3 regions of the Streptomyces herbicida genome follow, and region 3 is predicted to be linked to each of the others. Evidence: predicted binding sites of a transcription regulator. Region 3 holds the regulator's gene; each other region holds the start of a gene.
The links. The regulator HspR, encoded in region 3, represses chaperone genes until heat shock. The targets are predictions, from matches to a motif close to TTGAGNNNNNNNNNCTCAA.
Positions count from the first base shown of each region.

Region 1: a site for HspR is predicted at 6,486-6,504, ahead of lon (endopeptidase La). Genes of this name have one in related genera too.
Region 2: a site for HspR is predicted at 2,668-2,686, ahead of dnaK (molecular chaperone DnaK). Genes of this name have one in related genera too.

Region 1 is NZ_JAUYWJ010000001.1:647,689-655,585, forward strand. It holds gene Q8A52_RS02980 (multifunctional oxoglutarate decarboxylase/oxoglutarate dehydrogenase thiamine pyrophosphate-binding subunit/dihydrolipoyllysine-residue succinyltransferase subunit) at 1-2,184, opposite strand, end outside; gene Q8A52_RS02985 (sensor histidine kinase) at 2,466-3,575, opposite strand; gene Q8A52_RS02990 (response regulator transcription factor) at 3,572-4,312, opposite strand; gene Q8A52_RS02995 (spermidine synthase family protein) at 4,437-5,114, opposite strand; gene Q8A52_RS03000 (rhomboid-like protein) at 5,337-6,293, shown strand; gene lon (endopeptidase La) at 6,527-7,897, shown strand, end outside.
Region 2 is NZ_JAUYWJ010000012.1:199,655-207,551, reverse strand. It holds gene Q8A52_RS25495 (ATP-binding protein) at 1-314, shown strand, start outside; gene Q8A52_RS25490 (vWA domain-containing protein) at 311-2,110, shown strand; gene Q8A52_RS25485 (OsmC family protein) at 2,176-2,601, shown strand; gene dnaK (molecular chaperone DnaK) at 2,732-4,594, shown strand; gene narJ (nitrate reductase molybdenum cofactor assembly chaperone) at 4,599-5,075, opposite strand; gene Q8A52_RS25470 (SAM-dependent methyltransferase) at 5,202-6,008, opposite strand; gene Q8A52_RS25465 (helix-turn-helix domain-containing protein) at 6,027-6,890, opposite strand; gene Q8A52_RS25460 (helix-turn-helix domain-containing protein) at 6,987-7,835, opposite strand.
Region 3 is NZ_JAUYWJ010000024.1:96,196-104,092, forward strand. It holds gene Q8A52_RS38510 (helix-turn-helix transcriptional regulator) at 1-963, opposite strand, end outside; gene Q8A52_RS38515 (substrate-binding domain-containing protein) at 1,560-2,666, opposite strand; gene Q8A52_RS38520 (PA14 domain-containing protein) at 2,961-5,405, shown strand; gene Q8A52_RS38525 (heat shock protein transcriptional repressor HspR) at 5,476-5,925, opposite strand; gene dnaJ (molecular chaperone DnaJ) at 5,931-7,109, opposite strand; gene grpE (nucleotide exchange factor GrpE) at 7,143-7,796, opposite strand; gene dnaK (molecular chaperone DnaK) at 7,793-7,897, opposite strand, start outside.

The sequences.
Region 1 (7,897 bases), on a different contig from region 3:
GGAACGCGAGGACTCGGGGGCCGCGGTGAAGCCGACCTGGTTGTTGATGACGACGTGGACCGTGCCGCCGGTGCGGTAGCCGCGCAGCTGCGACATGTTCAGGGTCTCGGCCACCACGCCCTGGCCCGCGAAGGCCGCGTCGCCGTGGATCGCCACCGGCAGGACCGTGAAGTCCGTGCCGCCCTTGTTGATGATGTCCTGCTTGGCGCGCGCGACGCCCTCCAGGACCGGGTCCACCGCCTCCAGGTGGGAGGGGTTCGCGACCAGGGAGACCTTGATCTGCTCGCCGTCCAGGCCCGTGAAGGTGCCCTCGGCGCCCAGGTGGTACTTCACGTCACCGGAGCCGTGCATCGACTTCGGGTCGAGGTTGCCCTCGAACTCGCGGAAGATCTGCGCGTACGACTTGCCGACGATGTTGGCGAGGACGTTCAGTCGGCCGCGGTGGGCCATGCCGATGACGACCTCGTCCAGACGGGACTCGGCCGCCGAGTCCAGCACCGCGTCGAGCAGCGGGATGACGGACTCGCCGCCCTCCAGGGAGAAGCGCTTCTGGCCGACGTACTTCGTCTGCAGGAAGGTCTCGAAGGCCTCCGCCGCGTTCAGCCGGCGCAGGATGCGCAGCTGCTCCTCGCGCTCCGGCTTGGAGTGCGGGCGCTCCACCCGGTCCTGGATCCACTTGCGCTGCTTGGGGTCCTGGATGTGCATGAACTCGATGCCGGTGGTGCGGCAGTACGAGTCGCGCAGCACGCCGAGGATGTCGCGCAGCTTCATCATCGACTTGCCGGCGAAGCCGCCGACGGCGAACTCGCGCTCCAGGTCCCACAGGGTGAGGCCGTGCTCGACGATGTCGAGGTCGGGGTGCTTGCGCTGGCGGTACTCCAGCGGGTCGGTGTCGGCCATGACGTGGCCGCGGACCCGGTAGGAGTGGATCAGCTCGAAGACGCGCGCGGCCTTGGTGACGTCGTCGTCGTGCGAGGCGTCGATGTCCTTGAGCCAGCGGACCGGCTCGTAGGGGATGCGCAGCGACTCGAAGATGGCGTCGTAGAAGCCGTTCTCGCCGAGCAGCAGGTTGGCGACCTGGCGGAGGAACTCGCCGGAGGCGGCGCCCTGGATCACCCGGTGGTCGTAGGTCGACGTGAGCGTCATGACCTTCGAGATGCCGAGCTTGTTCAGGGTGTCCTGGCTGGTGCCCTGGAACTCCGCCGGGTAGTCCATGGAGCCGACGCCCATGATCACGGACTGGCCGGGCATCAGACGCGGGACGGAGTGGACGGTGCCGAGGCCGCCGGGGTTGGTCAGGGAGACCGTGACACCGGTGAAGTCGTCCATCGTCAGCTTGCCGTCGCGGGCGCGGCGGACGATGTCCTCGTAGGCCTGCCAGAACTCGAAGAAGTTCAGGGTCTCGGCCTTCTTGATGGCGGCCACGACGAGCTGGCGGTCGCCGTTCGGCTTGACCAGGTCGATGGCCAGGCCGAGGTTGACGTGCGCCGGCTTGACGAGGGTCGGCTTGCCGTCCTTCTCGCCGAACGACCAGTTCATCGACGGCATGGCCTTGATGGCCTGCACCATCGCGAAGCCGATGAGGTGCGTGAAGGAGATCTTCCCGCCCCGCGCCCGCTTCAGGTGGTTGTTGATGACGATGCGGTTGTCGAACAGCAGCTTCACCGGGACCGCGCGGACCGAGGTGGCCGTCGGCAGCTCCAGCGAGGCGTTCATGTTCTTGGCGACCGCGGCGGAGGGGCCGCGCAGCGTCACGTACTCGGGGCCCTCGGGCGCCTCGGTGGCGGGCGCGGCCTTCGCGGCCGGCTTCGCGGCAGGGGCCGCGGCGGCGGGCTTCGGCGCGGCGGGCGCCGGAGCGGCGGCGGCCGGCTTCGGGGCCGCGGGCGCCGGAGCGGCGGGCGCGGCCGGGGCTACCGGAGCCGCGGGCCGGGACGGAGCGGCCGTCGTGGTGGTCGCTGCGGCCCCCGCGGCCGCAGTACCCGACGGAGCCTGGGCGGCAGCGACGCCCGGCTTGTAGTCGGCGAAGAAGTCCCACCAGGCTCGGTCTACCGAATTCGGGTCCTGGAGGTACTGCTGATAGATCTCGTCGACGAGCCACTCGTTGGGACCGAACGCAGCAGCGGGGTTCTTCCCGGCTTGGTCGTCGGTCGAGATGCTCGAGTTACTGGGGGACTGTGGCGACACGGCGGCAACCGCCCTCTTCCGCTTCACAAGGTGATGGACAGCGGAAATAAAGGCTACGCCTCCCTGAGGGTGAAGGTCAGGTCGGGCCCGTTCATCGTCGCGTAAGTCACATCAGAAAGCGCGTTTCGGGGGTTGATATGGCGGGAAACAAGCGTGGTTCGCCTGCGGAAGGTACGCGTGGGCCAGGGCCTCGGCGCCCCACAGGCGCGGGCCGTCCCTGATCACACGTGTCCGTCAGTGGGGACGCTCGTGGATCTTGTCGCTCCGGTTCGAACTTTACGTCAACTTGGCACGGATCGCTCTCCCGGAAGGGTGACGAGAATCCGGCAGCCTCGCTCGGATTCGGCCACTCCGATCCGGCCGCCGTGCAGATCCACCGCCCAGCGGGCGATCGCCAGCCCCAGACCCGTACCGCCGTCGCTGCCCGGACCGTGCGGGCGGCTGACGGCTCCCCGGTTGAAGCGTTCGAAGACCTTGTGCCACTCCGACCTCGGGATGCCGGGGCCCTCGTCCAGGACCTCCAGCTGAAGCGACTCCGGCTGCGGCCCGCGCCGCGCCTTCACCGTGACCCGGCCGTGCGGCGGGCTGTGCTTGACCGCGTTGTCGATCAGATTGGCCACGACCTGGTGGATGCGCTCCGGGTCCGCGTGCGCGGTCAGCTCGGGCGGGGAGACATCCAGGTGCAGATGGACGTCCGTCCGCGTGTGGTTCCCGGAGCCCGACGCCATGCCCCCGCGCGCGGAGGCGACCATGTTGGCCTCCTTGAGCACGCCGGAGAGGTACGGCCACACCTCGAAACGCCGCTTCCGCAGCGGTACGACGCCGTTGTCCAGCCGGGACAGGTCCAGCAGCGTCTCCACCAGCCGCCCGAGCCGCTCGGTCTGCTTGAGCGCCGTACGCATGGTCTCGGTGTCCGGCTCGGCGATGCCGTCCACGACGTTCTCGAGAACGGCCCGCAGGGCCGCGATGGGCGTGCGCAGCTCGTGCGAGACGTTCGCCACCAGCTCCTTGCGCTGGCTGTCCTGGGCCTCCAGCTCGTCGGCCATGACATTGATCGTCCCGGCCAGGTCGCCCAGTTCGTCCCGGCGGTTCTCACGCACCCGGCGCGTGTAGTCGCCGTGGGAGATCGACCGGGCCACCGCGTTCATCTCGTCGAGCGGCGAGGTGAGTGAATGCGCCACGAACTGCGTTATCAACAGTGTGGCGATCATCGAGAAGACCGTGATGAAGCGAAGCTCCGTCTTGGTGTGCACCGCGATCATCGACAGACCCGTGGTGATCAGCACCGAGATGACGACGAGCGCGCCGAGCTTGGTCTTGATCGAGAACGGACGTACGCCGCCCCAGGGCTCCTCCCCGGGGCTTCTCCGTGCGGCCGGCCCGTCGCTCATGGCGTCGGGGTCTCCAGGGCGTAGCCCACGCCGTGCACCGTGCGGATCCGCTCGGCGCCGATCTTCCGGCGCAGCGCCTTGATGTGGCTGTCGACGGTCCGGGTGCCGGAGGCGTCCGCCCAGTCCCACACCTCGGCCAGGAGCTGCTCACGGGAGAGCACCGCGCGCGGGGTGTTCGCCAGGCAGACCAGGAGGTCGAACTCGGTGGGCGTGAGGTGGACGTCCTCGCTGCGCACCCGCACCCGGCGCTGCGCGTGGTCGATCTCCAGTTCGCCGAGGCGCAGGATGCCGGAGCGCGGCGTGGCCGCGGCGATGGCCGCCCGCTCCACGCGGCGCAGCAGCACGTGCACCCGCGCGGCCAGCTCCCGCATCGAGAACGGCTTGGTCATGTAGTCGTCGGCGCCGACGCCGAGCCCGACCAGCATGTCGGTCTCGTCGTCGCGCGCGGTGAGCATCAGCACCGGCACCGGGCGCTGGGCCTGCACACGGCGGCAGACCTCCAGGCCGTCGAAGCCGGGCAGCATGATGTCGAGGATCAGCAGGTCGGGCTGCCAGGCCTCGGCGGTGTCGACCGCGGAAGGACCGTCGGCCGCGGTTTGCACCAGGAATCCCTCGGCGCGGAGTCGGGCCGCGATGGCGTCCACGATCGTCGGGTCGTCCTCGATCACCAGCACCCGGCGCTGTGCGCCCGGAGTAGCCGCCGCCGTACCGCTGTGCGAGGTGTGTGTCTGCTCCATCGCCCGCCCCTGAGTGTGCTTTCCGGAACCAGTGGGGTGGTTCCTCGGTCTGCGCATGGTTTGCGATTGACGCTTGAATGATCCGCGTCAGGGAAGCACATTACGGGGACCGGAGGCACCGTCGCTATCCAGGGCGTACGGCGAGGTGCACAGCGTCCGGAACGCCCCGGGCAACGGGGATCTCTTCGGTACGCACCTGTTGGAACCCGGCATTCCGCAAGGTTCCCTCGAAATCCGGAGAGGGCTGTGCCGACCATACGGCGAGTACCCCTCCGGGTGCCAACGCCCTTGCGCAGCTTGCCAGTCCGGCCGGTGAGTAGAGGCCGTCGTTGTCCTCGGTCACGGTCCAGCCGGGCCCGTTGTCGATGTCCAGGCACAGGGCGTCGTACGTGGCGGAAGTCTCATTGACGTGCATCAAGAGGTCGGCTTCGACGATCTCCGTGCGCGGGTCGTCGAGTGCGGCGGCCGACAGCCCGGACAGCGGGCCCTCCCGGTGCCAGCCGATCACGGCGGGCTCGCGCTCGACCACGGTGATCCGCCCCCAGCGGGGATCGGCCGCGGCATGTGCGAGCGAGAACCCTACGCCGAGGCCGCCGATCAGCACGTCCGGTTCCGGCCGCCCGTCCAGGGCGTCGTACGCGGCGTCGACGAGCAGCCGCTCCGAGCGCCCGTCGGAGGTGTCCATGAGAAAGCACCCGTTGGCGATGATCTGCAGTAACCCGCCGTGTCTGCGCAGCACCACCTCCCCGTGCGGGCCCTCGCGACGGTCCAGGACTACGGGAGTGTCGTACGTGGCGGCCATACGCCCATCCTGCACGAACACGGCTTTGCGGCCACGGAAATTACGGATGGCGGCAGGCCGGCGCACATCACTCGTTCGAGCGCTTCCGCTTCTGTCGGGACCCCGGTGTGAGTCGAGCGGTTTCTCAGAAGATCCTGTGAATCGGGGCCTTGCGTGGCGTCGGTCATAGACAGAGGCCTGTGCGGCACGAAGGGTGGGGCGGGACGGAAGGAGCGCCACACCGTGGAACCGACCGCGACGGCCGGCACGACGGCCTCGCCCACGCCCCCGGGCATGCCTCTTCCCGACGACGGCGCCCTGTCGCCCACCGGGCTCGGCGACCTGCTGGACGGCATGCCGCGCCAGCGCGGTGCCATGGCGGACGGTGCGGCCCTCGGCGCCCCAGCGGCGGCCACCCCGCCGGACGTGCCCTTTCGGCCCCGGCCCGATGACCGGGTGACCACCGCGCCGGTCCCCGCGCAGGCCTTCCCCGCCCCCCACCGCCTCCTCGCTCGGCGGCTGCGTGCCCTCCACCCGTGGCGGCTGCTGCCCACCCCCACGGGAACGCCGTTCACCTTCGCCTACGCGGCCGTGCTCGCCGTCACCTCGCTGATCGCCGCCGACGCCGCCCCCGGGCTGGTGCACAGCCTCTACCAGGCCTCCAGCACGGATGTCGCGCACCTGGTGCGGACACCCGTGCAGGTCCTGCTGGTGAGCGCGCTGTGGATCGCCGGCGGGGTCGTGTCGCCGTACGCCATGTGCTTCCTGGTCGTCCTCACCGCGCTGGAGCGGCGCATAGGCGCACTGGGCGCGGCCACGGTCTTTCTGCTCGGGCACGTGCTCGCCACCCTGGCGACCGAGGTCCCCGTCGGGATCGCGGTCGTGGCGGGACACCTGCCCGGCAGCTCCCTGCACCGCCTGGACTACGGCATCAGCTTCGGCGTCGCCGCCAGCACGGGCGCCCTGGCCGGACTGCTCACCCCCTGGCTGCGCTGGCCGGTCGTCGCGCTGTTCGGCGGCATGCTCCTGCAGGACCTGATCGCGTACACGGACCCGATGACCAACTGGGGCCACCTGATCTCGCTGGCCATAGGCATCGCCATGTGGCCCACGATCCGCCGCCGGCAGCGAGCCCGGGCCGTGCGGTCGGTCCGGCCCACGCACGTGGCCCGGGCGGTGGAGCAGGCCCGGTCCGCGTAGCCCCTCCGGGCGGCCGCCGGGCACCGCGCCGGACGCGGTGTCCCGACTCGGTGCGCCCGCGCCGGTGCGGTGCCGTGTCCTCCCCCACGGGCATAACCGCGCACCGCCCCCCGTTTCCGCTGGTAGTGCACGGTGATCCGGTGATCGCTCAGAGCGAACGCAGCCATGGGAACATCCGGGAGCTCCCGTGCATTGAGTCGGCATAGCTCAACTTGACTGCCGAAGGGGAGATCATGGCTGCTGAGTCCACGGCGTTCACACCGCTCACTCTGCCTGTGCTGCCGCTCGACGACGAGGTCGTGCTGCCCGGGATGGTGGTACCGCTGGACCTGAACGACGCCGATGTACGCGCCGCGGTGGAGGCCGCGCAGGCCGCCGCCCGGACGGAGCCCGGAAAGCCGAAGGTCCTTCTGGTGCCGCGCATCGACGGGACGTACCCGGGCACCGGTGTGCTCGGCACCGTCGAGCAGGTCGGCCGGCTGGCGGACGGTGACCCGGGCGCGCTGATCCGCGGCCGCAGCCGGGTGAGGATCGGCGCCGGGACCACCGGACCGGGCGCTGCGCTGTGGGTCGAGGGCACGCGCGTCGACGAGAAGGTGCCCGAGCCGCTGCCGGGCCACGTCGTCGAACTGGTCAAGGAATACAAGGCGCTGGCCACCGCCTGGCTGCGCAAGCGCGGCGCCTGGCAGGTCGTCGACCGTGTCCAGGCCATCGACGACGTTTCCGCGCTCGCCGACAACTCCGGCTACTCACCGTTCCTGAGCACCGAACAGAAGGTCGAACTGCTCGAGACGGCCGACCCGGTGGCCCGCCTCAAGCTCGCCGCCCAGCAACTGCGCGACCACCTCGCCGAGCAGGACGTCGCCGAGACCATCGCCAAGGACGTCCAGGAGGGCGTCGACAAGCAGCAGCGCGAGTTCCTGCTCCGCCGTCAGCTGGAGGCGGTCCGCAAGGAGCTGCGCGAGCTGAACGGCGAGAACGGCAAGGACTCCGCCGAGGAGTCGGACGACTACCGCGCCCGCGTCGAGGCCGCCGACCTGCCCGAGAAGGTCCGCGAGGCGGCCCTCAAGGAGGTCGACAAGCTGGAGCGGTCCAGCGACCAGTCGCCCGAGGGCTCCTGGATCCGGACCTGGCTCGACACCGTCCTGGAACTGCCGTGGAACGAGCGAACCGATGACACCGGCGCGTACGACATCCAGGGCGCGAAGGCCGTCCTCGACGCCGAACACGCGGGCCTGGAGGACGTGAAGGAGCGGATCACCGAGTACCTGGCGGTGCGCAAGCGCCGTACCGACCGCGGACTCGGCGTGATCGGCGGCCGGCGCGGAGGTGCCGTACTGGCCCTGGTCGGACCGCCCGGCGTCGGCAAGACGAGCCTCGGCGAGAGCGTCGCGCACGCCATGGGCCGCAAGTTCGTCCGCGTCGCCCTCGGCGGCGTCCGCGACGAGGCCGAGATCCGCGGCCACCGCCGTACGTACGTCGGGGCGCTGCCCGGCCGGATCGTGCGCGCGATCAAGGAGGCCGGGTCGATGAACCCGGTGGTCCTGCTGGACGAGATCGACAAGGTGGGGTCCGACTTCCGGGGCGACCCGGCGGCCGCCCTG
Region 2 (7,897 bases), on a different contig from region 3:
GCATCGAGGCGATCCTCAAGGGCGACGCCGGCTGGCCGCACCGCATCGAGGACCGCGACCTGCTGTACTACCTCGCGGAGTCGTTCCGCGGCCGCCTCGTCAAGGAACTGCCCGTCAGCAAGGAGCACATGTCGGCGAACGGGCGGCAGACCGCGTACCGCGCCAAGTCCCTGCTCGTGCAGCTCGCCGAGATCTCCGTCGAGGTCGCGCAGAGCGTCATCGCCGCCGACGCCGACGGCAACCCCGTCCTGCCCGCCTGGTTCCTGATCGAGGCGGCCCGGGACATGCCCCGGCTGGTGGAGGCGCGCCGATGAGCCGTGCCCGCGGGGCGAAGCCGAAGAAGAAGGACCCGGCCGCGGAGGAGTTCGCGGCGGGCGTGGCGCTGATGCGGGCCAACCCCGCCCTGCGCGCCGTGGAGTTCACCATCTGCCGCCACCCGGACTGCGGACTCGCGCCGCGCGCCGGACTCGTCCGCGCCGACTCCGACGGAGTGCTGCACGCCCACCCCACCCGCCGTGCCGAGCCCGCCGAATGGGCCTGGGCCCTCGCCCACGCCACCATCCACCTCGGCTTCGGACACCTCCCGTCCGCCACCGGCGAACGCACACAGCCCGACCGCCACGACCTCGCCGCCCGCTGCGCCGTCGTCAACCGGTTCCTGCAGACCTTCCCCGTCGGCGAGGCACCGGAGCATCTGCCGCCGGCGTACCCCGACGGCGACGAGGAGCAGCTCGCCGCACAGTGGCGCCGCACGGGCGTGCCGGCCGCGTACGAGCGCTGCGGCACGGCCGGCGGCGACCCCGACCAGCTGCTGGTGTCCTGGAACAAGTGGGCCGGACAGCTCCCGGACTGGCAGCTCGCCTTCGCCCACGCCCTGACCCGCACCATGGCCACGGCGATGGACATGGCGGGCGGCCGCCGTGACGCCATGTCCGGCGACCCGACCCCGCTGCGCCCCTGGGAGAAGGCCCTGAGCTGGTTCATCTCCTCCTACCCGCTGCTCGGCGGCATCGCGGCCGGCATCAAGCTGGTCGCCGACGCCGAACTCGCCCGCGCCCACGACATCTCCGTCGCCGCCGTCAACGCCGAAGCGGGCGAGATCTACATCAACCCGCTGCGCACCCTCGAGGACGAGGAGTGGCGGTTCGTCCTCGCCCACGAGATGCTGCACGCCGCCCTGCGCCACGGCGACCGCTGCGGCACCCGCGACCACTACCTGTTCAACATCGCCTGCGACTACGTCATCAACGCCTGGCTCGGCGAGATGGGCATCGGCACCATGCCCCAAGGGGCGCTCCACGACCCGGAGCTGACCGGCCTGTCCGCCGAGGAGGTGTACGACCGGATCGCCGGCGACCTGCGCCGGATGCGGCGCCTGGCCACCCTGCGCGGCAAGGGCCTCGGCGACATGCTCGGCGCCCCGCTCGGCCCGCCCCGTAACTACGTCGACCTCGACGAGTTCTACCGCCGGGGCCTCGCCCGGGGCCTGGACCTGCACCAGGCGCAGGAGCGCGGCTTCCTGCCCGGCGGCCTGGTCGAGGAGATCCGCGCGCTCAGCCAGCCGCCGATGCCCTGGGACGCACAACTCGCCCGCTGGTTCGACGAGTTCGTACCGCGTCCGGAGGCGGTGCGGTCGTACGGCCGCCCCTCGCGCCGGCAGTCGGCCACCCCCGACATCCCGCGCGCGGGCCGCTGGTTCCCGCCCGAGGAGGTCGCCCGCTGCACCTTCGGCGTCGTCCTCGACACCTCCGGCTCCATGGACCGCACGCTGCTCGGCAAGGCGCTGGGCGCGATCGCCTCGTACGCCGAGGCCCGCGACGTACCCGCCGCCCGGGTGGTCTTCTGCGACGCGGCGCCGCACGACGCCGGCTATCTGCCGGTCACCGAGATCGCCGGCCGGGTACGGGTGCACGGCCGCGGCGGTACGGTCCTGCAGCCCGGGATCGACCTGCTGCACCGGGCGGACGACTTCCCGCCGGGCGCCCCGGTGCTGGTCATCACCGACGGCTGGTGCGACGTGCTGCGCGTACGGCGCGAGCACGCCTATCTGATCCCGCAGGGCGGCCGGCTGCCGTTCACCCCGCGTGGGCCCGTCTTCAAGGTGCAGTGAGTCCGAATGTGATCGGATGGGACTCGCAGAACCCGGAATGGGGCTCCCACGCGAAAGGAACAACCGTGGCCACCACGCGCACCGCACACACCGTCTGGGAAGGCAACCTGATCGAGGGCAACGGTGTCGTCACCTTCGACTCCTCCGGCATCGGCCAGCAGCCGGTGTCGTGGCCGTCGCGCGCGGAGAAGGCGAACGGCAAGACCAGCCCCGAGGAGCTGATCGCCGCCGCCCACTCCAGCTGCTTCTCCATGGCGCTGTCGCACGGCCTGACCGGCGCCGGCACCCCGCCCACCAAGCTCGTCACCTCGGCGGACGTCACCTTCCAGCCGGGTGAGGGCATCACCGGCATCCACCTCACCGTCGAGGGCACCGTCCCCGGCCTGGACGAGGAGGGCTTCGCCGCGGCCGCCGAGGACGCCAAGAAGAACTGCCCGGTCAGCCAGGCCCTGACCGGCACCACCATCACTCTGTCGGCGAAGCTCGCCTGACCCGCACCACCTTCCCGGATGCCGCGTCCCGCAGGGCGCGGCATCGCCGTTTCCGGGTACCCGGCATTGACAACAGCCCGCTCAAGTTTTGTGCTGGAGTCGGGGAAACGCCGGGCGGAAGGGGACAGCAATGGCACGCGCGGTCGGGATCGATCTCGGCACGACGAACTCGGTGGTGGCCGTCCTGGAGGGCGGCGAGCCCACCGTCGTCGCCAACGCCGAGGGGGCGAGGACCACGCCGTCGGTCGTGGCCTTCGCCAAGAACGGCGAGGTGCTGGTGGGCGAGGTCGCCAAGCGACAGGCCGTGACGAACGTGGAGCGCACCGCCCGCTCGGTGAAGCGGCACATGGGCGATGCGGCCTGGCGCTTCCCGGACAGCGGCTCCGTCGACGGCACCCGCTACCGGGCCCAGGAGCTGTCGGCGCGGGTGCTGCAGAAGCTGAAGCGGGATGCGGAGGCCTACCTCGGCGAGGATGTCACCGACGCGGTGATCACCGTACCGGCGTACTTCGACGACTCCCAGCGGCAGGCGACGAAGGAGGCCGGGGAGATCGCCGGTCTGAAGGTGCTCAGGATCATCAACGAGCCCACGGCCGCCGCCCTCGCCTACGGCCTCGACCGCGGCGAGGAGCAGACCGTCCTCGTCTTCGACCTCGGCGGCGGCACCTTCGACGTCTCCCTCCTGGAGATCGGCGACGGCGTCATCGAGGTGAAGGCCACCAATGGCGACACCCACCTCGGTGGCGACGACTGGGACCAGCGGATCGTGGAACACCTGGTCAAGCGGTTCAAGGGGCAGAACGGCATCGACCTGGGCAACGACAAGATGGCGCTGCAGCGGCTGCGCGAGGGCGCCGAGAAGGCCAAGATCGAGCTGTCCAGCTCGAGCGAGACGACGATCAACCTCCCCTACATCACCGCCTCCGCCGAAGGCCCCCTCCACCTGGACGAGAAGCTGACCCGCGCCCAGTTCCAGGAGCTCACCGCCGACCTGCTCGACCGCTGCAAGACCCCCTTCCACCAGGCGGTCAAGGACGCCGGCGTGAAGCTCTCCGCGGTCGACCACGTCATCCTGGTCGGCGGCTCGACCCGGATGCCCGCCGTCACCGACCTGGTCAAGGAGCTCACCGGCAAGGACCCGCACAAGGGCGTCAACCCCGACGAGGTCGTGGCGGTCGGCGCCACCCTGCAGGCGGGCGTGATCCGCGGCGACGTCAAGGACGTGCTCCTGCTGGACGTCACCCCGCTGTCCCTGGGCATCGAGACCAAGGGCGGCATCATGACCAAGCTCATCGAGCGCAACACCACGATCCCGACCCGCCGTTCGGAGATCTTCACCACGGCCACCGACAACCAGCCGTCGGTCGGCATCCAGGTCTACCAGGGCGAGCGGGAGATCGCCGCCTACAACAAGAAGCTGGGCGTCTTCGACCTCACCGGCCTGCCGCCCGCCCCGCGCGGAGTCCCGCAGATCGAGGTGGCCTTCGACATCGACGCCAACGGGATCATGCACGTCTCGGCGAAGGACCTGGCCACCGGGCGCGAGCAGAAGATGACGGTGACCGGGGGCTCGGCCCTCCCGAAGGACGACATCGACCGCATGATGCGGGAGGCCGAACAGTACGCCGAGGAGGACCGCAAGCGCCGCGAGGCCGCCGAGACCCGCAACCAGGCCGAACAACTCGTCTACCAGACCGAGAAGTTCATCCGGGACAACGAGGACCGGGTGCCCGCCGAGACGAAGTCCGAGGTCGAGGCGGCGGCCGGGGAGGTGAAGACTCTCCTTGAGCAGAATGCCGATACGGCCGCTCTGCGCACCGGCGTCGACAAACTCGCCACCGTGAGCCAGAAGATGGGGCAGGCCATGTACGCCCAGGCCCAGCAGCAGACGCCGACTGCCGGGGAGAGCGCCGCACCGCCGCAGGACGAGGAGGGCGTGGTCGACGCGGAGATCGTCGACGACGAACGGGACGAGAAGGGCGGTGCCGCGTAGCCGCCTATGTCGTCGGCAGCGTCGCGCAGACCGCGTCCAGTACGGATGCGTAGGGCGTACCGAATTCCGTCAACCGGGAGCGGAGCCCCTCCAACGCGTCGCGGTGCTCCGTGAGCAGCTCCGTGCTGCCGGTCCGGGCGGTGCACTCCAGCACCGCCGGGAGGAAGTCCGGCAGTTCCTCGCCGCTGAACTCCAGGCCGTGCTCCCGGTAGACGTCCTCGAACCGCACCAGCGACCCGCCCCGCCGCCCGATGCAGCCGTTGTTCCATCGGCTCAGGTACAGGCCGTGCCGGTGCCCGAGCCCGAAGACCCGCACATAGTGCTCGGTCAGTTCGCACAGCGGGGTCACGGCCGCATAGTCGCTGAACTCCCGCAGCTGCGGCGCGGCTTCGCGCAGCAGCGGCAGCCGGGCGACGAAGTCGTCGTCCGGATAGGTCAGGCACAGCGCAGCCGCCTGGTAAAGGACCGCGTCCGAGGGCATCCGGCCTCCTTCGCGTCGTCGGAGGCCGGCCGCCCTCGCGGTCGGTCGCGTGCGCTCCCTTGCTTGCCCTTGGTTCCAACCTAGGGGCGAGAAGGGATGCGCACCTGTCTGCCGCACCCGTCCGGGTCAGGGCTTGCGCGCGACCCCCGCGTACACGGGCACGATGCCCTCCGCCTGTGCCGCCACGTCCTCCGGATCGGGCCGCCACCCGTAGACGGGGATCACACCGGGCCCGAGCAGTTCCAGGCCGTCGAAGAACCTGGAGAACTCCGCCAGCGTACGGGGATAGAACGGCGTGCCGCTCCTGCGGAACAGTTCCGCCGCCCGGGCCACGCCCTCGGGGCTGAGATCCTGCGTGACCTGGGAGAGGATCAGATGGCTGCCCGGGGCGAGCCGCGCGACGTACCGCTCGATCAGGCCGTACACGTCGTCCTCCTCACCCAGATAGTGGGTGAGCGCCACCAGGGACAGCGCGACCGGGCGGCCGAAGTCCAGGGACTCACCCGCCAGACGCAGAATGGTGTCGGGGTCGCGGACGTCGGCGTGGACGTAGTTCGTGCTGCCCTCGGCGGAGCCCCTCAGCAGCGCCTCGGCGTGCCGCAGCACGATCGGGTCGTTGTCCGCGTACACCACCTTCGACTCCGGAGCCGCACCCTGCGCCACCTGGTGCAGATTGGGCTCGGTGGGAATGCCGGTGCCGATGTCCAGGAACTGACGGATCCCGGCCTCGGCCGCCGTACGGACGGCCCGGTGCATGAACCGCCGGTTGGCACGCGCCCCGCGCACCGCCGTGCCGTCCGCGGCCAGGATCTTCCGCGCCAGCTCCTCGTCCACCGGGTAGTTGTCCTTGCCGCCCAACCACCAGTCGTACACCCGCGCAGGATGCGGCCTGCTCGTGTCGATGGTGATGCGCCCGGCCTCGGATTCGCTCATGCGGTGTCTGCTCCGTCCTCAGAGGTTCTCACGGTACTCACGCAAGATCTTCTCGGTGCGCCGCGCGGACGCGGCTCGCGCGGTCATGTGGTCCAGCACCTCCAGGTGCGCCCCGACCTCCCGGCGCGAGTCCAGGTACAGGGCGCCGGTCAGATACTCGGTGAAGACCATGTCGGGCAGTTCGGGCTCCGCGAACCGGAACAGCGTGAAGGGAGCGTACGTCCCCGGATGCGGGCCGGAGGCGAACTCGGCGAGCTGGAGGGTGATCCGGTCCCGCTCCGCGTACTCCAGCAGCTTGTCCAGCTGGTCGCGCATCACTTCGGCGTGCACGCTCACCGGGCGCCGCAGCACCGTCTCGTCCATGATCACCCACAGGTGGGGCGGGTGCTCCCGTTCCAGCAGGCTCTGCCGGGCCATGCGCAACGACACATGGCGCTCGATCGTCTCCGGGCCGGAGGTCCCTATCGTCCCGGCCTCCATCACCGCACGCGCGTACTCCTCGGTCTGCAGCAGACCGGGCACGAAGTGCGGCTCGTAGGAGCGGATGATCCGGGCGGCGCCCTCCAGGCTCACATACAGGCTGAACCAGTCCGGCAGCACATCGTGGAACCGCTGCCACCAGCCCGGCTGGTTGGCCTCCTCGGCCAGTTCCACGAACGCGGCCGCCTCCTCGTCGGCGACGCCGTACGTCGAAAGCAGCACCTGCACGTAGGGGATTTTCAGCGCGACCTCGGCCATCTCCATCCGCCGCACGGTCGCCGGAGCCACCCGCAGCACATGGGCGGCCTCCTCGCGCTTGAGGCCGGCCGCCTCGCGCAGCTCCTGCAGCCGCTTGCCGAGCACCACTTGGCCCACGGTCGGCGCAGCACGCCGCTCACTCACGCCACGCCTCCCCTACGCGCCGAAGTATGCGTGCAGTGTGTCACGCGATGCCGTCTCGCACACGTGCCCGATGCAGACGCAAGCGTCACATGCCCGTCAACCCACCAGCGAATGGAGGTACTTGGCGGTAGCCGGGTCGGCGGGCAGAAACGTCTCGATCGCCAACTCGGCCACCGTCACGTCCATCGGCGTATTGAACGTGGAGATCGACGACACGAACGACAGGGTCCGCCCCTCGTGCTCGATCCGCATCGGCAGCGCGAAGTACGCGACGGGCTCGGCCGGTTCGTCCGCGGGCGCGTCCTCCGGGACGGGATAGGCCGCCACCTCCTCGTACAACTCCCGCAGGACGTCAGAGCGATGAAGGGCGATCTGCCGATCCATCTGTGCGAGCAGATGGCCGCGCCACTCGCGCAGATTGCGGATGCGCGGCGCCAGGCCCTCCGGGTGCAGCGTCAGCCGCATCGCGTTCGGCGCGGGCGTCATCAGGGACTCCGGTACGCCGTCCAGCAGCATGGCGATGCCCCGGTTGGCCGCGACGACCGTGTACGTGGCGTCCACGACCAGCGCCGGATACGGCTCGTAACCCCGGATCAGCCGCTCCATCCCGTCCCGCAGCGCGTCCAGCGCCGGGTCGTCCAGCGGGGTCTCGGGATAGTGCGGGGCGTAACCGGCCGCCAGCAGCAGCGCGTTGCGCTCCCGTACCGGCACGTCCAGGTGCTCGGCCAGGCGCAGCACCATCTCCTCGCTCGGCCGCGAACGGCCCGTCTCGACGAAGCTGATGTGCCGTGCCGACGAGTCGGCACGCAGTGCCAGTTCCAGTTGGCTGACCCGGCGCCGCTCCCGCCAGGCACGGAGCAGCGGACCCACACCCTTGTCGGCGGGGACGAGGGCGGGGGCGGTAGCGGTGGCGGACGGTGCGGGGCCGGACGCGGCACTGGTCATACGGACGACCGTAGTCGAGGAGTGTGCGCAGGAACGAGCCCTGGAAGCCGTCCTGGGAGGGC
Region 3 (7,897 bases):
CGCTATCCGCACGCCCAGCTGGGTACGGCTCGCCGCCCCCAGCGTCTCCGACAGCCGGGCGATATGGGCCCGGCACGTCCGGACACTGATGCCCAGGCGCTCGGCGATCACCGCGTCCTGGTGGCCCTCCGCCAGCAGCGCGGCGATGGACTGCTCGCGGTGCGAGATGCCCTCGATACCGGTGTCCGGCAGCGCGGCCGTCAGCGGGACCGCGAGGCGCCACAGCCGCTCGAAGACCGTCACCAGGTACTCGACCACCGCCGGGTGGCGCAGCTCCAGGGCCATCGTGCGGTCGGCGTTCGCGGGGATGAAGGCGACCGTGCGGTCGAAGAGGATCAGCCGGTCGATGACCTCGTCCAGGGTACGGGCCTCGACCGCGTCGCCCATCAGCTCCAGGTAGTTGAGCAGGCCCTGGCCGTGCCGGGCCACATGTGTGTACAGGTCGCGCATGCGCACGCCCCGGCCGCGCAGCGCGAGCGCGCGGTGCAGGCCCTCGGTGAGCTCGGCCTCCCGCCGGATGCCGCCGGGCTGCACCGTCAGCACCTCGGTCGTACAGGCCTCGGTCGCCTCGTCCATCGCGGCCTGGATACGGGACAGCCCGTCCAGCACGCGGATCGCCGTGCCCTCCGTCGAGGGCGACGCCGATGCCTGGAGCTGACGCCCGAGACCGGCGTACCACTCGACGGCCGCCACCGCCGAACCCACCCGCCGCTGGCTGTCCCTGACCTCGTCGTAGACCCCGCGCAGCAGCCGGGTCATGACCTCCTGCGGGGAGGTCGGCACCAGCCAGTCCATGTCGTCGGGGTCGGGGTGCAGCAGGGCCAGCTCAAGGAGGCAGGGCACCGGCTCGGCGTCGGTGCGCGACACGCGGCCCCGCCGTACGGCCCGGGAATACACGCGATCCCCGGCCTCGCACAGTCGGTCGGCACCGTGTGGATGCTCCTCCGTTCCGTGCCCGGCCATCGCCCATTCCACCCCCGGTTTGCTGCCACTTCCGTGGCGCAACTATGCGCGGACGGATGCGGCTCCGCAACACGGCTCTCCACGCCACGGCTGCCGTAAACCCCCGCTATCACCCCTTTCCTCCTGGCCTCCTCCCCTCCCGTTGCAACAAGCTGACGGTGGTGAACCCATGGCCACAGGCGCATCGGAGTACCCGCTTTCCACCGGGCGCCCGAACACCTGACACAGCCTCGGCCCGGACACCCCGTCCGGCCGGGGCCGCCGCGCCGGCCGTACGGCGCGTGAGGCGGCTGAAATGGCGGGGTACGCATGCACGTGGCCGAAATCGATCCGCCCCGGACCGATGACGACGCCTGCCGGGCCCCGGCGGACAACGCACGGCCGCCCAACGGGGCCTCGCGCCGCCGCCCGGCACACATCCGACTTCGACACGCCCGGCGCGCCCGGCCGATGGGCGCGCAACCGGCGAAGGGCACGCCCTGGTGGACGCCCCACCCTCGCGGGTGAACACCTGGCTTTCGGCCGCATTGACCTGTGCCCCGGTCGCTACCCGGGCTTCCGGAGCGTCCAGGTCACCGGCGTGAACACCCCGTCGGCTACTTCAGGCCGATCGTCGCGCACGACGCCTTGTACTTGGCGGTGCAGATGTCGGAGATCTTGTAGATGCCGTCCGCGATGACCGTGTCCTTGATGTTCTCCTTCGTCAGGGCGGTCACGGTGACGAGCTGGGCGGGGATGTCCTTGTTGGTCGGGCTGTCGACGCGGTCCTGGGTGAGGGCGTCGAACTGGATGTCCCTGCCCTGGACCTTGGCGACGGCCATCTCGGCGGCGCTCTCGGCCTCGGCCGGGTAGGACTTGTAGACGGTCATGTACTGCTCGCCGGCGACGATCCGCTGCACGCCGTCCAGCTCGGCGTCCTGGCCGGTGATCGGCGGCATGTCGGTGACGCCCGCGGCCTTGAGGGCCTTGATGACACCCGCCGCCATGCCGTCGTTGGCGGAGTAGACGGCGGCGATGTTGCCCTTGCCGATCTTGTTGATCGCCTCGGTCATTTCGGCCGTGGCGTTCTCCGGCTTCCAGTCCTTGGTGTCGTACGTCTCCGCGATCGTCACCTTGCCGGTCAGCTCGGAGAGCGCGCCCTGCTTGAACTGCTTTGCGTTCGGGTCGGTCAGCGAGCCGTTCACCATGACGACCTTGTCCGAGGTGTCGACGTTCGACCCCAGGGCGTCCAGCAGGGTACGGGCCTGCACCTCACCGACGAGCTCGTTGTCGAAGGAGATGTACGCGTCGATCGGACCCTCGGCGAGACGGTCGTACGCGATGACCGGAATGCCCGCGTCCTTCGCCTTCTTCACATCGCCCGCGATGGCGTGCGAGTCGACCGCGTCGAGCAGGATGACGTCGACCTTGTCGGCGATCATCTGCTGCATCTGCTGAGACTGCTTGCCGGCGCTCGCCCCCGCGTTGGCGTACTCGACCTTGCCCTGCTTCCTGGTGAGCTCGGCGACCTTGTTCTTGATGATGGGGTAGTCGAACTTCCCGTACCGCGTGTTCGCCGTCTCCGGCAGCAGGAGCCCCACCGTGAGGTCGTTGCCCTTGGTCGGGCTTGCGTCGGTCGAACTCCCCGAAGCGTTCAGCACGCCGCAGCCGGCGAGCGAGAGGGTCATCGTGGAGGCTGCCACAGATATGGCGATACGACGCATTCGGGGGCTCACTTCAGGTGCGTTCCGGATGTGGGGCTGCTTTGCGACCCAGATGTCTGAAAAGACAACGCGGCCGCAACACCCGTCGTCAAGGCGAACTACTTAACGAGTGCGCAACACCACGCTCCGCTTCACCTGTGAAGGTGCAGCGGAATCACCTCCAAACACCCTTTACGGACCCTCCACTCAACGGAAGTTCACGGGAGGGTAAAGATCAGTACAACCAACTCCAATCCTCGCGAGTCGTGATCACCGGCGGCCGTGCGCCGCCCTCCGATTCGACCAGAGGACCGAATGAACCCAGCCAGACGCTCGACTGCCACGGCTGTCGTGCTCTCCGCCGTCGGCACCCTGCTGAGCGCGGTCTCCGTCACCCCCGCGTCCGCCGCTACGACGTGCGCCTCACCGGTGTACACCCGGACGTTCTACGCGAACACCGCCTTCTCCGGCACGCCGAAGAAGACCGACTGCGACTCCGCGATCAACCAGAACTGGGGCTCCGGCGCCCCCGCCTCCGGCCTGCCCAAGGACCACTTCGGCGTCCGCTGGACCGTGACACGCGACTTCGGCTCCGGGGGCCCCTTCACACTCACCGCGGCCACCCAGGACGGCATCCGCGTCTTCGTCGACGGCGAACGCGAGATCAACCTCTGGAAGAACGTCTCGACGACGCAGAAGAAGTCGCTGAAGCTCACCCTGTCCAAGGGCCCGCACACCCTCCGCGTCGACTACATCAACGTGACCGGCGCCGCCGATGTGAGCTTCGCCTACACCCCGCGCACCTCCGCCACCGTCGACAAGGTCAAGCCCCTCACCCCGACGGGCATGTCGGTCACTTACGACAGAGCCACCGGCAAGGCGAAAATCGGCTGGGCGAAGAACAAGGAGCTGGACCTCGCCGGCTACCGCGTCCACCGGCGGCTCAAGGGCGGCTCCTTCGGCAGCAGGCCGCTCGCGACGACCGCCTCCACCTCGTACACCGACGCGACCGTGCCGAAGACGGGCGCGACGTACTACTACGAGGTCCGTGCCTACGACAAGGCCGGGAACGAGTCAGCGGGTACGGCCGACCAGCCCGTCACCACGGTCGACAGGACCCCGCCGGCCGCGCCGTTCGTCGAGATGGACATCTGCCCGGACAACCAGCCCTACTCGGCCCCCGAGCTCGTCACCACGGCCGAGAACGCGGCCGACATCGCCCGGTACGAGATGCAGCGGCTCGACCCCGTGACCAAGTCCTGGACCACCGTGTACTCCGGCGCCAAGGGCGCGATCTGCGACACCGGGTACCGCGCGGACGGCAGCAAGGTCACCTACCGGGGCCGGGCCCGCGACGCCGCCGGGAACTGGTCCGTGTACTCGGCCGCCACCACGTTCACCACCTCGGACATGACCCCGCCGGCGACCGCCGCCGACGCCCGTGTCGAGTACCGCTCGGGCGTGCCCCACCTGGTGTGGTCCCCGGTCGACGGCGCCGCCTCGTACCAGGTCCTCCAGTACGACCCGGCGACCGGCGGCTACCTCGACGCCCTGCCCGGCACGGACACGGGGACCGGCACCGCCGTCCGCACCACCATGGACACCGACGTCGTCCCGCGCCGGCAGCTCGCGGTCGCCGACACCTACCGGTACGCGGTGCGCTCGGTGGACCGGGCGGGCAACGCGGCCGCCCCGGTGGAGGTCACGCTGACGATGGCCGACCGTCCGGAGGCCGTCCCCGCGTTCCGGACCACCGCGAACCGGTACGGCGCGGGCGTGATGGTCGAGTGGAGCAGCGCCGACCCGTGGACCTTCGGCGAGGACCGGCCGCTGCTCACCTACCGGATCGTCCGCACCGACAAGGCGACCGGCGCGAGCGGCGTCGTGACCGGGTGCAAGCCGAACAGCTCGCAGGACCTGCCGCCGACGGACCCCGAGACGTACTGGACCTGGACCGGCGACGACGCCCCCGCGTACGCCGGGAGCAGGCAGATCAACGGCGTCTGCTGGGACGTCTCCGGCGCGTCGGAGACGACGTACGACTACACGGTCGTGACGATCGACCCGTACGGCCATGAGTCGCGGCCCGGTCCGGCCGCCACCGCGACCACACCGGACACCCAGCGCCCGGCCCCGGTCGGGAACCTGACGGCCGAACAGATCCCGCTCGGTGTCCGTCTGACCTGGACGCCGCCCGCCGACGACGACGTGACCGGCTATCACGTGTGGCAGAGCGCCGTCGACCCGGACACCGGCGCGACGGTGTGGGAGGCCAACTGCTGGACCGGTACATCGCTGGCGAAGACCGAGATCCTCTGCCCGACCGTCCCCGACGGCGCCACCCATGTCTACCGGGTGGCCGCCACGGACGGCACCGGTCTCGTCCACGAGACCGACGTCGACGCCTTCCACACCGCCGACGTCTCGGTGACCCTGCCCGACACCCGGCCGCCGGACTGGACGGGCACCGAGGTCCGCGAGAGCCAGTACCCGGAGCTGTACGTCCGCTGCGGGGTCACCGTCTACGACAAGCCGTGCGGTGACTTCACGGACTACCGCTGGGAGCGCTGGGACCCGGCCACGAACTCCTGGACCCTGTTCGCCACCGGCAAGGTCGACGACCCGAAGTTCCACATGGACCACTCGGTGCACGAGGACCGGCTCGGGCTGTACTACTACCGGGCGATCTACACCGACCCGGCCGGCCACGAGGAGATCCGGGACCAGAGGGCCTACGGCATCTGGGACTCCTGGCTCTGAGCGCACGGGAAATGCGCATGCGAAAGGGGCCCGGAGGAGATCCTCCGGGCCCCTTTCGCATGCGTCGGTGTCAGTCCTGCTGCTGCCGCTTCGGCCGCCACACCACCAGCGCGCTGGTCTGCTGGACCTCCTGGTACGGGACCAGGTCCCGGCGGTAGGAGGCGTGGACGGCGGCCTCGCGCTGCTGCATCGCGGCAGCCGCGCCGTCCAGGGCCGACTGCAGCTCCGCGACGTGGGACTGGAGCGCGGCGACCTGGTTCTCCAGTTCGATGATGCGCTTGATGCCGGCCAGGTTGATGCCCTCGTCCTGCGACAGCGCCTGCACCTGGCGGAGCAGTTCGATGTCACGGGCCGAGTAGCGGCGGCCCCGGCCGGCGGTCCGGTCCGGGGAGACCAGACCCAGGCGGTCGTACTGGCGCAGCGTCTGCGGGTGGAGTCCGGAGAGCTGGGCCGCCACCGAGATGACGTAGACCGGGGTCTCCTCGGTCAGTTCATACGGATTACGTCGACGGCCGTCCATCACCCTCAAGCTCCCTTCGCGGCCTCGAACAGCTCCGCCCGCGGGTCCTCACCCGCGGTCGCCTCGCGATACGCCTCGAGCGCGTCACGAGCCTTCCCCGACAGGTCCTGGGGAACACGCACCTCGACGGTGACCAGCAGGTCCCCGCGGGTGCCGTCCTTGCGGACCGCGCCCTTGCCCCGCGCCCGCATGGTGCGGCCGTTGGGCGTGCCCGGAGGCAGCTTGAGGGTGACGGCGGGGCCGCCGAGGGTCGGGACCCGGACCTCGCCGCCGAGCGCCGCCTCGGTGAACGTCACCGGGACGGTCACCGTGAGGTTGTCGCCCTTGCGGCCGAAGACCGGGTGCTCACCCACGTGCACGACGACATACAGATCGCCCGCCGGGCCGCCCCGCTCGCCGGGAGCTCCCTTGCCGCGCAGCCGGATGCGCTGACCGTCGGTCACCCCCGCGGGGATGCGGACCTGCATGGTCCGGGACGACTTGGCGCGGCCACTGCCCTTGCACTCCATGCAGGGGTGCTCGGCGATCAGACCGCGGCCCTTGCAGTCGGGGCAGGGGTCGGTGAGCGAGAAGCCGCCGCCCGAACCCCGCGCGACCTGGCCCGTGCCGACGCAGGTCGGGCACACGCGCGGTGTGCCGTTCTTGTCGCCGGTGCCGGAGCAGGCCTTGCACGGGGCCTGCGAGGACATCCGCAGCGGGACCGTGGCGCCCTCGATGGCCTCGGTGAAGCTCAGCGTGACCTCGGACTCGATGTCCTGGCCGCGCCTGGGCTGGGTGCGCGTGCCCGCGCCGCCGCCCCGGTTGAACAGGCCCCCCAGGACGTCTCCGAAGCCTCCGCCGAAGCCCCCTTGGCTCTGGGCGCCGCCGCCTCCGCCTCCGAAGAGGTCGCCCAGGTCGAAGTTGAAGGAGCCGCCGCCCGCGCCCGGCCCCGGGCGGAAGCCGCCGTTGCCGAAGAGGGCGCGTGCCTCGTCGTACTCCTTGCGCTTCTTGGGGTCACCGAGGACGTCGTTCGCCTCGGAGATCTCCTTGAAACGCTCTTCCGCCCTGGCGTTGCCCTTGTTGGCGTCCGGGTGGAACTCGCGGGCGAGCTTCCGGTACGCCTTCTTGATCTCGGCCTCGGTGGCGTCCTTGGGGACGCCGAGGACCTTGTAGTAGTCCTTCTCGATGAAGTCCTTGGTGCTCATCCCCGACGTCCCTCCTTCCGTTCAGTGTTTACGTCAGCCCTCCTCCGGGCCACCGTTCTCCTTGTCGTCGGCCGCCGTGCCCTCGTCGGCACCTTCGGCCTTGACCGTCTGCGCGCCGGGCTGCGGCTCGGCGACGGCCACCCGCGCGGGGCGGATGGTGCGCTCGCCGATGCGATACCCGGGCTGCAGAATCGCCACGCACGTCGTCTCGGTGACGTCCGGCGCGTACGAGTGCATCAGGGCCTCGTGGATCGTCGGGTCGAAGGGCTCGCCCTCCTTGCCGAACTGCTGCAGTCCCATCTTCGCCGCGACGGTCTCCAGCGACTCGGCGACGGACTTGAATCCGCCGACGAGCTCGCCGTGTTCCCGCGCGCGGCCGATGTCGTCGAGCACGGGCAGCAGTTCGGTCAGGAGGTTCGCGATGGCGATCTCCCGGACCGCTACCCGGTCGCGATCGACGCGGCGGCGGTAGTTCTGGTACTCGGCCTGAAGGCGCTGGAGGTCCAGCGTGCGCTCGTTGAGTGCCGTGCGCACCTGGTCCAGCTGGGCCACCAGGCCGGCTGTCTGATTCGCGTCCCCGGCCGGGGACGCCCCCTCTTCGGAGGCGGCCTTCGGCTCGGCGTCGTCAGGGGTGGCGCCGGAGGGGACGTCGGGCTTCTCCTCGAAGCCCGGGGTCTCCTCCGTCACGCGGCACCGTCCTTGCGCTCGTCGTCGACGATCTCGGCGTCCACGACGTCGTCGTCGGCGCGGGCCTCACCGGCGCCGGCGGACGCGCCGCCCGCGGCCTG